One region of the Rossellomorea sp. RS05 genome, then DNA from elsewhere that is predicted to be linked to it. Evidence: riboswitches for the same ligand, from Rfam matches in the RefSeq annotation. Region 1 holds a riboswitch; each other region holds the start of a gene.
What was found. A riboswitch is a leader RNA that binds a small molecule or an ion and turns the genes downstream of it on or off. The one in region 1 is predicted to bind cyclic di-GMP.

Region 1 (5,064 bases):
CGGACTCAGGACCGATCTAGGTGTGACCCGGAACGAAGTCTTGACGAATCTGATCGGTGCCGGGCGAACGGGCATTTCCATCAGCCAAGAGTCCCTGGAAGCATCGAACGTGGATATGGGCAAGGAGATGACGGACCTGCTGAATGTCCAGCGTTCCTATCAGTTCCAGACACGATCCATCACCATGGCCGATCAGATGATGGGATTGGTCAACGGTATACGCTAAAGGAGTTTTGAACAGATGAGCGAAAAAGAACTGTTGCAGGAGCAACCAACTGAAGAAACGAAGACAGCCGAGGAACAGGCTGCACCCAGATGGGTACGGGTACGCCTTTTCCCGATCTGGCTCCGCGTCCTTTTATTCCTCGTGCTGTTCGCCGGGTTTCTTGCCCTTGGAGCCGTTTTTGGATATGCCGTCATCGGTGACGGAAAAGCCTCTGATGTGTTCAAAGCCGAAACATGGCAGCATATTGCAGACATTGTGAAAAAAGCAAAATAACGAAAAGGCCTCTGAAGCTCAAGGCCTTTTCTTCGTTCTATTCCATTCTCCCCTTCAATTCTGTACAATAAAGGGGACATACCACTGTAGGAGGACCACTCATGTTAGATATCAATGAAATCAAAGACATCATCCCGCATCGCTATCCTTTTCTTCTTGTGGATCGCATCCTCGAAGTAGAAGAAGGGAAAAGCGCGATCGGCATCAAGAACGTCACAGCCAATGAAGAATTCTTCAACGGTCACTTCCCGGACTACCCGGTCATGCCGGGCGTGCTCATCGTCGAGGCCCTTGCTCAGGTAGGAGCTGTTGCCATGCTGAAGAAGGAAGACAACAGAGGAAGACTTGCTTTCTTTACCGGAATTGATAAGTGCCGCTTCAAGCGTCAGGTGAAACCAGGGGATCAGCTCAGACTTGAAGTCGAAATGGTCCGCTTCAAAGGTGCCATCGGAAAAGGGAAGGGCGTTGCCACCGTTGACGGGGAAGTAGCCTGCGAACTTGAGATGATGTTTGCCCTTGGAGAAAAAAGCGAATAAAGCAAAAAGCCGATCCGCATATGGATCGGCTTTTTTCATGGGAAGGGATCAATGGACGGGGCGCGCATGGATGATGTAGCGCTGATCGGTACTGGAGAGGTACTCGAAGGGATAACAGGTTGATAATGTCAGCATCTCTTCCCCCGCTGGCTCCATCACTGACAGATCGTCCTGATCCACGATCACACTGTCTGTGATCCGATAGGTGAACGTCCCTTCAGCTAGGCGGATCTCCAGTACATCTCCCGGCTTCAGTTCACCCATCCGTGTGAATACTGTATCACGGTGGCCTGCAAGGAAAATCCGTTCTCCTTCGCCTGGAAGTGCAGTAGAGGGCACATGACCGACCCCCTTCTCCAAATCATCCTCATCAGCCCCGGTCACGATGGGTACCTCCCTGTCAAGAGCCGGGATGCGCAGAATCCCGATAGCTTCCCCGTTCTCCCGATCCTCTGAGGGAGTCCCGGCACCCGCACTGATGGCCTTTTGGGCGGAAGCCATTGATTCATCACGAGCGTGCTTCTGCTCCTGAATGCCGAAGAGGGAGGCACCCACATACACAAGGCCTGTACAAATCAGTAAAATCCCAATGACTGAGATCCATTTATTCATCGCCATCCTTTGAGAAACCCAAGGAAATCCTTCTTTGTAAGTCCGCCTTCAATCGCCTGCTTGAGCGGGGCGATCCACTCTGCGAGCTCCTCATCTCCTTCCAAAAGTACTGCATCCAACGAAACGTCGAGGGCACTGCTCAGCTTCTGGATGATTTCCAAGGAAGGGTTTTGCTGCAAGCCCCTCTCGATTGAACTGATATATGATTTGGAAACCGATGATCGCTGGGATAGTTCGTTGATGGTTATGTTTTTCTTCTCACGAATTTCCTTTAATCTGCTTCCTAGCATAGGTCGCTCTCCTTTTTGATTGAGTGATTTCATTATAATGAACAGAATTTCTTTTATAAAGTACAAAACATTCAGAAAACGAGAGGCGGAATGAGGATAAGGGAGAAACGGATGGAATATATATCCTAAATCGCTTCATATGATGTTTTGAGAGGTTTCCTTTAAACCGTATACTAAAGATAGGTGTTCATTAAAACGAACAATATGTTTGATAGAGATTACATTTGAGATATAAAGGAATGAACATGATGAAGCATCGGATGCTCTCTTATATTCTTTTTCCCCTCCTGTTCGGTTTCTTTTCTCTCTCGACGGCTCATGGGGAAGGTCCAGGGATGACGATTGAGCCTAACGGACCCTATCTGTTCGATATCAAGAATGCCAAACCCGGAGATTGGGTCGAACGTTCGCTTACCGTCCATAACGAAGGCGATGAAGACCTTGCTTACACTCTTACTGTGAGAAATCTATCGGAGACGGATATTCTATACAACGAATTGGATATGACGCTGCTTCATGGCAACACCATCCTGTTCGATGGGAAATTGAAGGATGCATCTTCCTTCAAAGCAAGGGAGCTTGCGAAGGGCTCAGGAGATGAACTGCTCCTCATCGTTAAAATGCCCTATGAGCTTGGCAACGAGTTCCAGGGAACCGTGGCACGATTCGAGATCCAGGTTCAGGCCTCCTCCTTATTCGCTCCTGACAAGGGAGTGAAGGATGTTGAGGGGACGAACGGTGGGCAGGTGATCCCTGCGGGAGGCGGCCCCTCACCGACAGGTTTCCTGCCGAACACGGGAACGGATCTTTATCGCTGGCTGTTGATCGGCGGCCTCCTTATGACGACGGGGATCATCGTCCTAGCATGTAACGTCCTGATGAAACGAAAATCTGAAAGTGCGGGGTGAAGGGAATGTTCAAAAAAGATTGCAGCCGATGTATGCGTCCATCTTTCAGCAGTGCCGAGAGCGGGGAGTGGATCTGTCCAGCGTGCGGATATGACCTCACGGCACTTCCGGTCAAACCTCCTGTAAGTTTCAGGGAGATTTCTCAGACCGCTGATTCGACAAGGAAAAACAATAGAATCAAGAATTTTCTGAATAGTGTGTAATAATTGGTTATTATGATGGAATTTAGGGTAAAGAATTTTTACTGAGCCGACAAAATCCAACATCTTCTTCCGCAGATGAGGATTATAATGGAATTAAATCCACAGTCAGGTAATCAGATAAAGGCAAACCTGCTGAAAGGCAGGGACGCAAAGTCACAGGTCTAAGGTTGGACATATGCGCAATGATTCCCGTCAGCAGGAGCGTATCGAACACTAGGATGGCTGGATTGCCTGAAATACAGTCATGTATTTTGGGAGGAGATTAAATGGGCAATCGTGAATTGGATCAAGAATGGGTAGAGTTGATGAAAGAGGCAAAAACAGCCGGGATAACGCTGAGGGAGGTCAAGGAATTTCTTGAAGAACCACAAACAGAGCGTTCGCATAAAAAGTATGAGAGCATCGGATCAGTCCTCTGAAGAGTCCTTCCGATGGAAAAAGTCTTGAGAATAGATGATTCTCAAGACTTTATTTTTGTCCAAGCTTCCATTTATTGAATTCGATGAATTCCCGAAATTGATCTTTGGTGATACCGGAATCCATGGCTTCTTCGGTGATTTTCATCCATTCATAGTCCAGTGGTGTTTCTTCCGGAGCATCATGGAGAAGGGCATCCATGGAAATTCCTAGTGCTGCCGATACTTTTTCAAGGAATTGAACGGACGGATTCTGTTGAAGGTTTCGCTCAATGGAGCTTAGATAGGACTTGGCGACGCCTGCCCGGTCAGCCAGCTCCGTCATGGACATCTTTTTTTCCGTACGGTATTTCTTTACTCGTTCTCCGATCAATGAGCTCACCTGCCTGAGGATTTTCGTTCTCGTTGTTATTAGTATAGCAAAATACAGAGAAAGGCTCTATTTGTTTTTACATAATTGTGTATGTTTATCAAGTACCGGCCTTTGAGCTGGCAGGAATCCTCGGTTTTTCCACCATTTTATCTCTGAATGCCTGCAACAGTTCTTCCCCAGACATCCCTTTTTGAATCAAGTCGTCCAACAGGAGTTCGGCGTATTCATTCTTCTGCTTTTTCAGCTTTCCTTCAAACATGATGCTGATATTTGCACCGAGCTCTTTGATGCATCGGATCGACGTCATGAAGGCGGCAGGATCGTTCCCTTTGTGGGAGATCACCACCTGGATCTCAAGGTCCTTGCTTTTTTGTTGGGCCTTTTGGAAGAATTCAATATGATCATTGGTCAGGAGGGTTTCTACGAGCCATGTCTTCTTGCCATCTTCTTTATTGATGATCAGTCCATCCACGATATCAACATCCACGAGTTCGTCGTTTTGAACTACCTGCAGTGAAACCACCTTGAATGTTTTCATCACCGAACCTCCTTAAGGGTTTTTAAAAATTATATCATATGAAGAGGCACACCCCTAGCTCAATTCGCCAACGAGAAAAATCACGCTAGAGGTGAATTTTGCATTTTTAAGGTGGATTTCACCGGTAAAAAGGAAGTTTCCCTAGGAGAAACTCCTGTTATTCTCTTTCATGCCCCTATGAATTTGATGAATTGACGATTTTACAAGTGTGCAGGGAGGGGCTATGATGATAACAATTTCAGAAGAAAGGAGTTAAAAAAAGTGATCAATCAAGTGACGCTTGTTGGCAGGCTGACGAAGGACCCCGAGTCCAGGAAAACCCTTGAAGGAAAATCGGTCCTCAATGTGACTGTGGCCGTGAACCGGCAATTCAAGAATCAGCAGGGGCAGATCGATACGGATTTTGTCCTCTGCACGCTGTGGAACAGGGCGGCGGATAACACGGAAAAATACTGCCGGAAGGGGTCCGTCATCGGAGTGACTGGAAGGATCCAGACGAGATCCTACGAAAATGAAACGGGAAAGCGTACGTATGTGACGGAAGTGGTAGCCGAGAACGTCCGTTTCCTCGACAGCAAGCCTCCCGAAGAAACGAGGAAGGAAGCGATCGAGATCCCATTTTGATGAAGAGGAGAAGAAGGTATGAAAGAGCTGGAAACACGAATCGATCGCTTGGAGCAATTGAACGA
Region 2 (5,064 bases), on a different contig from region 1:
ACCTGCAGTTCCTCCGCGCGCCGCTTCAGCTCTTCCAGGGCACCCCGGTCGAGGTCGATGGCATGCACATCGGTACTCACGATACGCGCAATCGGAATCGTCAGAAAGCCTGTACCGCAGCCGAGGTCGGCCACATGATCCCTTTCATTCAACTCAAGTAGATCCAGCAGCTCTTCAGATGTGATTGTATTTGTTTCGGCAGCCATGGGGACTCCTCCTTTAGAGTGAAGATATCCCTAGCTTGCCCCTCATATGAATTATTACAGATGGAGGAGAAAAATCAACCCGGATCAACGCAAAAAGATCCCATGAGCGGGATCTTTTTGTGAACATTTGTCAGGTCGGGTGAGATGAATGGGGCTTTATACGTAATCATTCCGATTTATAGAGCATGGGAAGGCTACTGCTCCTCCGGTTCCATGGAGAAATAAAAGTACTGGGTATCACCCTGTCTGAATCGGTCGGTGCAGTCGATCCAAGTCATGCGGCTGAGGCGCAGGTCCATCTCGGCATTGATCGTTTCTTCGATCTTTCTCATTGTTTGGATGAATTCACCGAATGACAAGCTGAAATGGGCTGCTGCCTGCCTGTGAGGGGCATGTTTGACCAGGAGCTGCATGAACTCTTCTGATGTGGCAGACATACTCGCATATTCATCTTCAAGAGCCGTGACGAACTCATACATGCTTCTTTCCGGTGCCGGCAGTGACGCCACGATTTCCCTGCCGATGATTTCCATTAAGTGCTCATTCATCCCAACCACTCCCGATCGTCCTTACTTCATATTGTATTTTTTCATGAATCGTTCTGCGCGTCCATCCCTGTCGGTGAATTTTTCACGGCCCGTATAGAATGGGTGACTGTCCGAGCTGATCTCGACCTTCAAGAGTGGATAGGTCTTCCCGTCTTCCCACTCCATCGTTTCATTCGACTGTTTTGTTGAGCCTGTCAGGAAGGTGAATCCGCTGTTTGTATCCATGAACAGGACCTCTCGATATTCTGGATGTATGTTTGTTTTCATGTCTTTTCCTCCTACCAGCTTGATTTTTTGACGCCTGGGATCTGACCTTTATGGGCATATTCCCTGAAGGCGATCCGTGACATTTTGAATTTCCTCATATACGCCCGCGGTCTGCCCGTCACTTCACAGCGGCTTTTGAGCCTCGTTGGGGAAGAATCCCTCGGAAGCTTGGCAAGGGCCTCGTAATCTCCCTTTTCTTTCAGCTCCCTGCGGAGTTCCGCGTATTTCGCCACGATTTCACGGCGCTTCTTTTCTTTGACCACTTTTGATTTTTTGGCCATGTTTTCACCTCTATTTCTAATATCAAATTAACAAATCGTAATCATTACGTTTTAAAACGTATGAGTATATTAAACCATATCACCTCATGAAATGCAACCACCCTGTTTCGCACGTAAAAAAGACCCCTTCCACTAAGAGAACGGGTCCGTCTGCACAGGTCCATCAGTTATCAATGAACCAGCGAATCTTCATTTTCCAAGTATTCCTTCAGGGCATCCAGAATCAGGATCAAGTAAGAGGTCGAGTTTCCTCCCCGCTGGTCGATGAGGCGGATATCCTGCACAATCCGTTTGACTTCTTTCAATTCGAGCGTTTGGACAAGGATGTCGCTGACCTGTTCTGCTGAGTAGTTACCAAGATAGGTTTGCTTGAGGGTGGTGCGGCTTCTTCTGCAGAAGCTCTTCAGTAGCCTTCTAGCTTCATGTGCCTTGAGCGTTTCCATGTTTTCACCTCGCAAATGAAAATCGTATGTACCATAAAAAAAGCCTGCCAAAAAAGAATGGCAGGATTAAATGCTTGGCATTTAATGGTCATTCCTTTTCGGTAACCCGGCGATCTTAGTTTTTCCAAACCTTAGACCCGTGGCTTTGCGTCCCGGCCTTTCAACCGGTTTGCCTTTATCGAAGAAATTCGCTGGCTGGCTTTCCTATTACTAGGTATTACAACAATTATACTAGAAAACGTAATGCTTGAAAACAGAGAGTTCATATATGTTCTAAAATAGACATTTTTTCACTCTGTCACCACTCTTATGCAGGTACAAGCAACTACTCCATCAATTTCGCAATCGGTTTTGATACGAACAGGACGATGATCCCAAGGACAATCGTGACGATCCCGATCAAACCGAAAATATCGAAGTATCCAAGAGATTGAGTGTACGTTGCAAGGACACTTGCAAGCTTATTGGCTACGGCTGAACTGGCAAGCCAAACGCCCATGAGCACGGATGTCAATTTAAGCGGGGACAGCCTGCTGACCATGGATAGGCCGACAGGTGAAATCATCAGTTCCGCCAACGTATGAAGGAAGTAGGTGAAGACCATGAACAGCATGTTCACCCTTACCTGTGAATCATCACCGACCATGACTGAGGCCGGGATCAAGATAAAGAATCCAAGACCCACGGTGATCAGACCCATACCCATCTTGGTAGGCGTCTTGAAATCACCATTTTTCGTCTGGGAAAGTTTGAACCAGAGCATGGACATGATCGGTGCCAGCAGCATGATGAACAGGGAGTTCAACGACTGGAACCATTCCGTCGGGATGATGAAATCGCCGAGATGACGATCGATGTTTTCTTCTGTGAACAGTGTAAGCGAGCTTCCAGCCTGTTCAAATGCTGTCCAGAACGCGATGGTGATCACGGCAAGAATGACAATGGCAATCGTCCTGCGCACTTCCTGTTTCGTCAGGGGTGCCTTGCTGGCAGTCTCGGTGTGCTCCTGCACCTTCTTGGCTGACTCTTTACCGATATCACCAAGGTATTTGTTCCCAAGGGTATTGAATAGCACCTGGCCGACAACCATACCGATCGCGGCTGTCAGGAAGCCGTATCTATAGTCCATGAGACCGACGACAAGGGGAGCGACGAACGCACCCAGGTTCACACCCATATAGAAGATGGTGAACGCACCGTCCCGTTTCGGGTCATTGATATGATAGAGTTCGCCGACGATCGTCGAGATATTCGGTTTGAAGAATCCGTTCCCGATGATCAACAGGGCGAGACCCAAGTATAGGGCACCCATGCTTTGATGAAGGAAGATCGAGAAGTTCCCGAGTGCCATGAGGACCCCACCGATCGTGATGGCCGTCCGTCTAGGCAGGAATCGGTCTGTCAGATAGCCTCCGATGATCGGGGTGAGATAAACCGCCGAGGTGAACGTACCGTATAAACTTATTGCCGTCGTCTTATCGGCTCCCAGTCCACCGTTGATGGCCGTGGCGGTCAAATAAAGGACAAGGATGGCCCTCATCCCATAATAACTGAATCGCTCCCAAGCTTCTGTTGCAAATAGAAGATAAAGCCCAGGAGGATGCTTCTTTCTGAACTCAGATGACTGCTCTTGATGTATGTTTGCTTCCACGATGATGAATCCTCCTTTGAAACTGTAAAACACATACTCTGCCGACATGGGCAGAAGCGGATAAAACTGTTGAAATAGAAAGAAATAACCTAGCTGTGAGGGGGTATTTATTCATTCTAATGAATGTTTATAATAATTGTCAAACATATATTATGAATTCATAATATTAAATTTATAATAATTAAGTAGGTGTTCTATTATTTGGAATCTCTTACGAAATCATCCTTACGTAAAGGTGAAATGATTGAATGTGAATTAAGGAAAGAATGAAACTTTCGTGGGGCTTGTGCGTACATATGAGTAAGGATTTCTGAAAGACATCGGAAAAAACGGCACAAAAAAAACATCCCCTCCGATTGGAAGGGATGCCTGGGAATTAGAAGTTGATGTATTGACGCGGATTGACCGCATTGGATTTCGCTGCGTTCCAAGGTCCTGCGTGAAGCTCGAAGTGCAGATGCTGACCGAATGAGTAACCTGTGTCACCCATGTATCCGATCTGCTGGCCTTTTTTGACTGATTGACCATTACCCACAAGTGCGGAAGACATATGAGCATATACAGTCGTGAAGGTTTTACCATTGATCGAGTGAGTCATGTATACAACATTACCGTAGCTTGAGCTATACTCGCTGCGGATGACGATACCATCAGCTGCTGCAACGATCGGAACACTTCCGCGTGCTGCAATATCAGTACCCCAGTGCATACGAGGCTTGCCGTTCAGGATATCTGTACCAAAGTTCGTTGTGATGGCTCCAGATGCCGGACGAGTCCAAGCGCCTGAGCTAACTGCTGGTGCCGGTGCGGCTGGTGCTGATTTAGCCTGTGGCGCAGAAGAAGCTGATGCAGATGATGATGAGCTGCTGCTTGCACTTGCCTGAGCTGCTGCCTGCTCTGCTGCACGCTTCTTGGCTGCTTCTGCTTCCTGACGCTTACGCTCTTCTTCTTGCTTACGAGCAAGTTCTGCAAGACGTTCTTGTTCAGCCTGGATTTCACCTTCGATGCTCTTTTCACGTTTGGAAAGCTCATCTGATTCTTGTTGAAGGTCAGCTTTTTCAACTTCCAATGATTTCTGTTGTTTTTCAAGCTGCTTGAACAATTCGGCTTTTTCCGCTTTTTGACTGTCCAATTCTTTTTTCAAGGTTTGAAGGCTCGCTTTATCCTTTTCAAGGGACGCAAGCTTCTCTTCTACCTGTTTCTGTTTCTTTTCAAGTTCTTCTTGATCACGCTTTTGCTCGTCCATGATCTTTTTGTCCGCACTAACGATCGTGTTGACTGCTGTTACACGGTTGACGAAGTCTCCGAAGCTGTCAGCTCCAAGTAGGACGTCTACATAGTTGGCTGAGCCGCCTTTTTCCTGGATGGCACGCGCACGCTCTTTCAGAAGTTCATTACGCTCTTCGATCTTCTGTTTCAATACCTCGATCTCTTCTTTAAGCTTATTGATTTCAGCGGTCGTATCATCGATTTCTTTTTCTTTGTCTTTGATCTTTGATTCTGTATCGTTCAGTTGTTTACCAAGTACATCGATCTGTCCTTGGATATCTTTTTGTTTGCTGACGGTTTCATTGATCTCAGACTTCTTAGAATCGATTTTACCGTTGACTTCCTCTTTCTTTGAAGAAACGTCATCCTGCTGCTTCTTCAGATCGTCCACTGAAGAGT
Region 3 (5,064 bases), on a different contig from region 1:
TGTGATATAGAAGGTGATTCCCCTCATATCAAATAGGGTTTCGATGATGAATAAACTCGACAGGGTCCCCCAGATGATGAGCTTCCCATGATAGAAGGAGCTTGGTGTAATATTCTTCATCACATGTGAGAAGAGGATGCGGCTTTTGGATAGCCCTTTGCTCCTGGCAAATTCAATGTGATCTTTCACCATTTCCTCTTCCATGACGAGAAGGAGGATCCTGAAGAAGGAGACCATCGGAACGATGGCGAGGGTGAAGATCGGCGCAGCGTATATCTGCACGCCGTCAAACTCCGTGAATTCCATGAGCATGATGCCGTACTTCTTGAAGAAGAAAACGATGAATAGCTGCAGGAGGAAAGCAAATAGCAGATCCGGCACCGACTCCATGAAGTTCAGGATTTTCTTCAACGTGGAAGAAAGCGGAGTCGGGAGGAAAAAAGTGATCATGGCAAATACCAGCGCTAGTAAAAGCCCAAGGGCGATTGCCCCGAATATGACGGTCATGGAATAAAGATAAGGCTCCCACAGGACATTGAAAAGGGAGTCGACTTGTCCCTTGTAGTTATATTCCCAGTTTCCCGGGTCGGCGAAATAGATGGTGAACTTGAGAAATTCTTCAATGAAAGCAACGAAATTGTACAGTCCTTTTTCACTCAGAACCTGTGGTGCGACGCTCACCCCAAGGATTCCAAGAATCCCCAGTATGTAATACAGAATAAATCGTAACGGTACAACAACGTACTTGTTCATATGGATCCCCTTTTTCTCTTTTCCCTTTATCCTACTCTCCTCTTCAATATTTTTCAATTTAATTTATTTTCTGTAAATAAAGAACAGGGAAGGCATGATGCCTGCCAAACCTATAAGTACTTTGATTAAGCCAGCAGTTTTCCCGGCTTGCCCAAATGATAGCCCTGTCCGATGGCAATCCCCAGATGAAGGGCAACCTCCATGTCTTCCTGCTTTTCGATCCCCTCGAGGACAATTAGGGTATCTTCGGAATAGAACTGGCTGAAGAAAGACAGGAATCGCTGCTTCTTGGGATCTTGAGCAAGATCCATGGCAAAATAGCGATCAAGCTTGATCACTTCGGGCTCATATTCCATGGACTTCTTGATGGAAGAGGTACCCTGCCCGAAATCATCGATGGCATACCATACCCCATACTCCCTCAACCCTTTCAACGCCTGTTTTAATAAGGGATTCTGCCATAGCTCCTCTGCACTTGATTCATTGATCTCGAGGACGAGCCTCCCTTCCATTGAAGGGTGGGTCTTCATCAGATGATCAAAGTAGTGACGGAAACTCGGATGAAGGATGGTCGTGATATAGATATTCAGGAACAGCTTACAGTCGAGGCCGGTATTCACGAAGCTCTCCATCGCCTTTGTGATGGACAGGGTGTCGAGCTTATACAGGATATTGGCTTTGATGGCCGTTTGGAACACATGCTCTGGATTCTGATTGAACGTATTGCGGAGGAGCCCCTCATACGCATAGAGAGACTGATGATGTCCCAGCCGAAACAAGGGCTGGAATTCGTGATAGATTAAGTCATCTTGAAAAATACTGAAAATATTCATTAGGACCCCTTATCTCTCTGTATATTTTGAACAAGCAGGTACAAAAAAACCACATAGAAATAGACTTCATATGCGGTCGGTTGCGCTACTGGCTCCCCTGAATGCAAGCGCCCATCGTACATTCAGGTTCAACGCCTTCCCACTAGACGTATGTTTTATAAGTAAAATATACCATAAACAATGGCTCATTTGGGGGTATTTGTCCCTATTTTCTAAAAATTACTTCTATCTTGCTTTTGACACATAAGGATTTCCCTCTATCCAAAACCTCCACGGATAATCCCTCGCCTCACCACTGTTCTCAATGCCGATTCTCCTGCCTTCTTTGATGCTGTCAGGCCTCATACCTTCGCAAATCATGAGGGGCGGCTTTCGAAAGGAACCTCCGTAATCCTCCATAGTGATCCCCATTGCCTTAGTCAGCTTTCCAGGGCCACTCGTCCAGTTTTTTTCTGGTTGACCTTTGCGACGTTCTCTCATCAGATCCTTGCCTTCAAATGGCTCCACGGCACGAATAAGAATAGCTTCTGGAACCCCCACATCCCCACTCACAACATTGACTAGGCAGTGGGTATGCATCACATAAGTGTATATGCTCCCCCGTTCACCAAACATCACCTCGGTCCGCTTGGTTCGCCGGTTCCCGAAGCTGTGGGCTGCCTGGTCCAATGCTCCCATATAGGCTTCAGTCTCCACGATATACCCAGAAGTCACCCCTTCATCCGTTTCCTTCACGAGAAGGCATCCAAGGAGGGACCTGGCAAGCTTGAGGGTCGGTTGTTCAAAAAAACCTTTCTTCACAATAGGATACGTCATCTTCTTCCCACCTTCCATCCTGCATACTCCCCCATTTCATCACGTTTCAAACCCCTTCTAAGACCAGAGGCCGATGAAAGATTGATCCGGGGGCTCATTGCGAAAACCCCTCTCTCCCCTTACACTATAAAGAGATTGGAAAAACAAACCAAGGAGAGAAAGAACTATGAAAAAAAATATGTTTGCCATCGCAGTCGCGTTACTTTCACTCGGTGCGGTCTTCTTCATACTCAATGACCGGACCACCCTGTTTGCCAAGAGCGGTTCAACCACGGACAGCGCCAAGGTGACCGATGAAACCAAGCTTATCCATCTATCGATCGGAAGTGGTGACACGAAGGTCGTGACGTCAGAAGCTGAAGAAGTCAGGGTCGAGTTCAATGGAAAAGGTAAGATGAAGCTTGAGGACAAAGGCGATGAAATCAACCTTTCCGTCAAAACAAAGGAATTTTTCTCCTTCAGTTTCGGTTCTAAAGGGTACGACACTATCGTGTATCTACCCCAGGGCTATTCGGAAAACGTAGAGATTGCCCTTGGATCTGGCGACCTGATCTTTTCACCTGATGATGCAATGTCTCTTCAAGATATGAAGGTGGTGATGGGGTCCGGTGATATGAAAATCGGGAACTTCGATACAGAAAGTTTTACCTATAAGGGATCATCTGGCGACTTTGTTGCCAAAGATATTAAAACGAAGAAAGGAAACCTCGTCTTAAATTCAGGAGATGTCCTGTTGACCGGATATGAGGGGCCGCTCAAAGGAACCGTCTCATCTGGCGATCTGTCCGTTTCCATGAAGAAACTGACTGGTGATGTGGACTTTACCATCGGATCGGGAGATGTTGACCTGAAGCTTCCTAAGGATGCCAACTTCAAACTGAACGGAAATGCAAGCAGTGGAGATATCCTAAGCACCATTAAACTACAGGATAAAACGACCACGGAGGATTCCATCAAGGGAACGAAAGGGACGGGTGAGCACTCCATCAACGTTGATCTTACAAGTGGAGATATGATCATAAGATAGAGCAACAACGCAAATAACCGAACGACTTCCCATGCTAACCAGCATAGGCTAATCGTTCGGTTTTGTTTTTGTTTGTTTTCAAGGTGGATTTCAGGGTTTTTATGCTATATCCGAGCCTTTGTCTTTGTCCCTGATGCTCCCACCAAGCTCTTCCCCAAGAGCCACTATGGACTGGTTTATCTTCCATACATAATACACATGATGGATCACATCAATATGGGACTTCAATCGGTCAGGAGCCTGTGTTTCAATATCTCTGCGTTCATCGGCAAGACTCCACAGGTCATGATGGACAGATGGATCTTTCATCATGGACCGGACCGATTCAATATTTTGTGTCAGTTTGTCCCCAATGGTTACAATCCCCTTTTGCAGCTCTTCTGGAAACGGCTCATTCCTTCGGTGTGAGGAAGCAAGAAGGTGCTTCGCATAGTAATTGATGGCTGTGACAACCGTGAGCCAACGACCAAGGTCGGTCTTTGTCATTGCACCAGGTCGCTGGAGAATCGATTGCGCCTCATCCTTAATGGTCTGGACTTTTTGATCAAGATCGAATGCCCTGACCGTCAATGGCTTTTTCTTTTCTTTCAGGAATGAGTCCAGATACGATTCGACATATTCACTAAGTTCATCAAAAAAATCATCAAACGTATCCGTCACCTTGGACTTCGTTTTCTTAGGGAAGATGAGCGCAGATACAAGAAGGGCAATGAAGGCTCCTATAATCGTATCAAGTACCCTTGCACCCATAAGTCCAAATGAAATCCCTCCAAGTAGGATGTCATACATGAAGGCAATCAACATGGTAATAAACAAACTCATCATCGTATAAGAAACGGAAAATAAATAATAGGAAAAAAAGAGTGCCATGAAGAGGAGTACTACTTCCAGGGGTCTTACCCCCGAAACGAGGTTGGCTAGACCAAAACCAAGCAAGGCCCCAATCACCGTACCGATTGAACGCTGAAATGCCTTTAAGTACGTCCTACCAACCGTTTCGGTCCCCATCTGGACGATGAACGTGGTCAACAGAACCCAGTATGGCTGTGCTGGTGCAATCAATTCCCCTGCCAGAATAGCCAAACCTCCGGCAAACAAGGCTTGAATTCCCTTTCTCGTAGATGATTTCAGTCCCTTTAATTCTGGCTTATCTTTTTTCTCTTCTTTTTCGCATTCAATTTCTTCCCGAGGAACACTTTCTTTCTTACCCTTCAATGCCTGCTGGAGGGAAAGGGCAGCCCGCAAGACATGGTTAGAAATCGACTCGATCCTTCGAAGCAAGTAAATCCAGCGAGGAGGGTCTTTCTCTTCCGTCATCACTTTCATTAACATCAATCGTAACTGCTGAAGGGCCTTTTCTGTTTCTTCGAGCGTTTTAGGTTCGTAGTTTTCAGCGAGTACATCCGCATCTCTTAGAGAACGGATGACACGTATCAGGACTTCTCGTATCTCATCCTGTTCAAATACGTTCAATTCCTTGAGTTTCTTCAGTGAATCCGAAAGGGTCTGAATCAGCATGGCGGCATCAAATACATAAAGACGCAGCTCAGACACTTCCATTCCCGGCCACAGGTCCTTCAGATCTCCTTCGTTCATATCAACTGAAAGCGTCCTCGCATACTCGTTCAATTTCCT

Region 2: linked by a shared signal. The riboswitch ahead of ABJ225_RS13710 (hypothetical protein) and the one ahead of ABJ225_RS15540 (anti-repressor SinI family protein) in region 1 are both predicted to bind cyclic di-GMP.
Region 3: linked by a shared signal. The riboswitch ahead of ABJ225_RS19805 (EAL domain-containing protein) and the one ahead of ABJ225_RS15540 (anti-repressor SinI family protein) in region 1 are both predicted to bind cyclic di-GMP.

What each region holds. Positions count from the first base shown of each region.
Region 1 covers NZ_JBDKWY010000006.1:96,512-101,575, forward strand. The annotation lists gene ABJ225_RS15510 (flagellar hook-basal body protein) at 1-226, shown strand, start outside; gene ABJ225_RS15515 (DNA-directed RNA polymerase subunit beta) at 242-499, shown strand; gene fabZ (3-hydroxyacyl-ACP dehydratase FabZ) at 601-1,035, shown strand; gene ABJ225_RS15525 (class D sortase) at 1,084-1,653, opposite strand; gene ABJ225_RS15530 (helix-turn-helix domain-containing protein) at 1,644-1,937, opposite strand; gene ABJ225_RS15535 (LPXTG cell wall anchor domain-containing protein) at 2,186-2,845, shown strand; cyclic di-GMP riboswitch class I at 3,161-3,283, shown strand; gene ABJ225_RS15540 (anti-repressor SinI family protein) at 3,315-3,467, shown strand; gene ABJ225_RS15545 (helix-turn-helix domain-containing protein) at 3,517-3,837, opposite strand; gene ABJ225_RS15550 (YwpF-like family protein) at 3,935-4,375, opposite strand; gene ABJ225_RS15555 (single-stranded DNA-binding protein) at 4,637-4,999, shown strand; gene ABJ225_RS15560 (hypothetical protein) at 5,018-5,064, shown strand, end outside.
Region 2 covers NZ_JBDKWY010000005.1:10,668-15,731, reverse strand. The annotation lists gene ABJ225_RS13730 (class I SAM-dependent methyltransferase) at 1-206, opposite strand, end outside; gene ABJ225_RS13725 (hypothetical protein) at 401-754, opposite strand; gene ABJ225_RS13720 (type B 50S ribosomal protein L31) at 776-1,021, opposite strand; gene rpsN (30S ribosomal protein S14) at 1,033-1,302, opposite strand; gene ABJ225_RS13710 (hypothetical protein) at 1,473-1,745, opposite strand; cyclic di-GMP riboswitch class I at 1,843-1,929, opposite strand; gene ABJ225_RS13705 (peptide MFS transporter) at 2,071-3,396, opposite strand; gene ABJ225_RS13700 (murein hydrolase activator EnvC family protein) at 3,773-5,064, opposite strand, start outside.
Region 3 covers NZ_JBDKWY010000010.1:78,766-83,829, reverse strand. The annotation lists gene ABJ225_RS19810 (ABC transporter permease subunit) at 1-753, opposite strand, end outside; gene ABJ225_RS19805 (EAL domain-containing protein) at 879-1,586, opposite strand; cyclic di-GMP riboswitch class II at 1,652-1,734, opposite strand; gene ABJ225_RS19800 (DNA-3-methyladenine glycosylase) at 1,812-2,402, opposite strand; gene ABJ225_RS19795 (DUF4097 family beta strand repeat-containing protein) at 2,569-3,429, shown strand; gene ABJ225_RS19790 (FUSC family protein) at 3,529-5,064, opposite strand, start outside.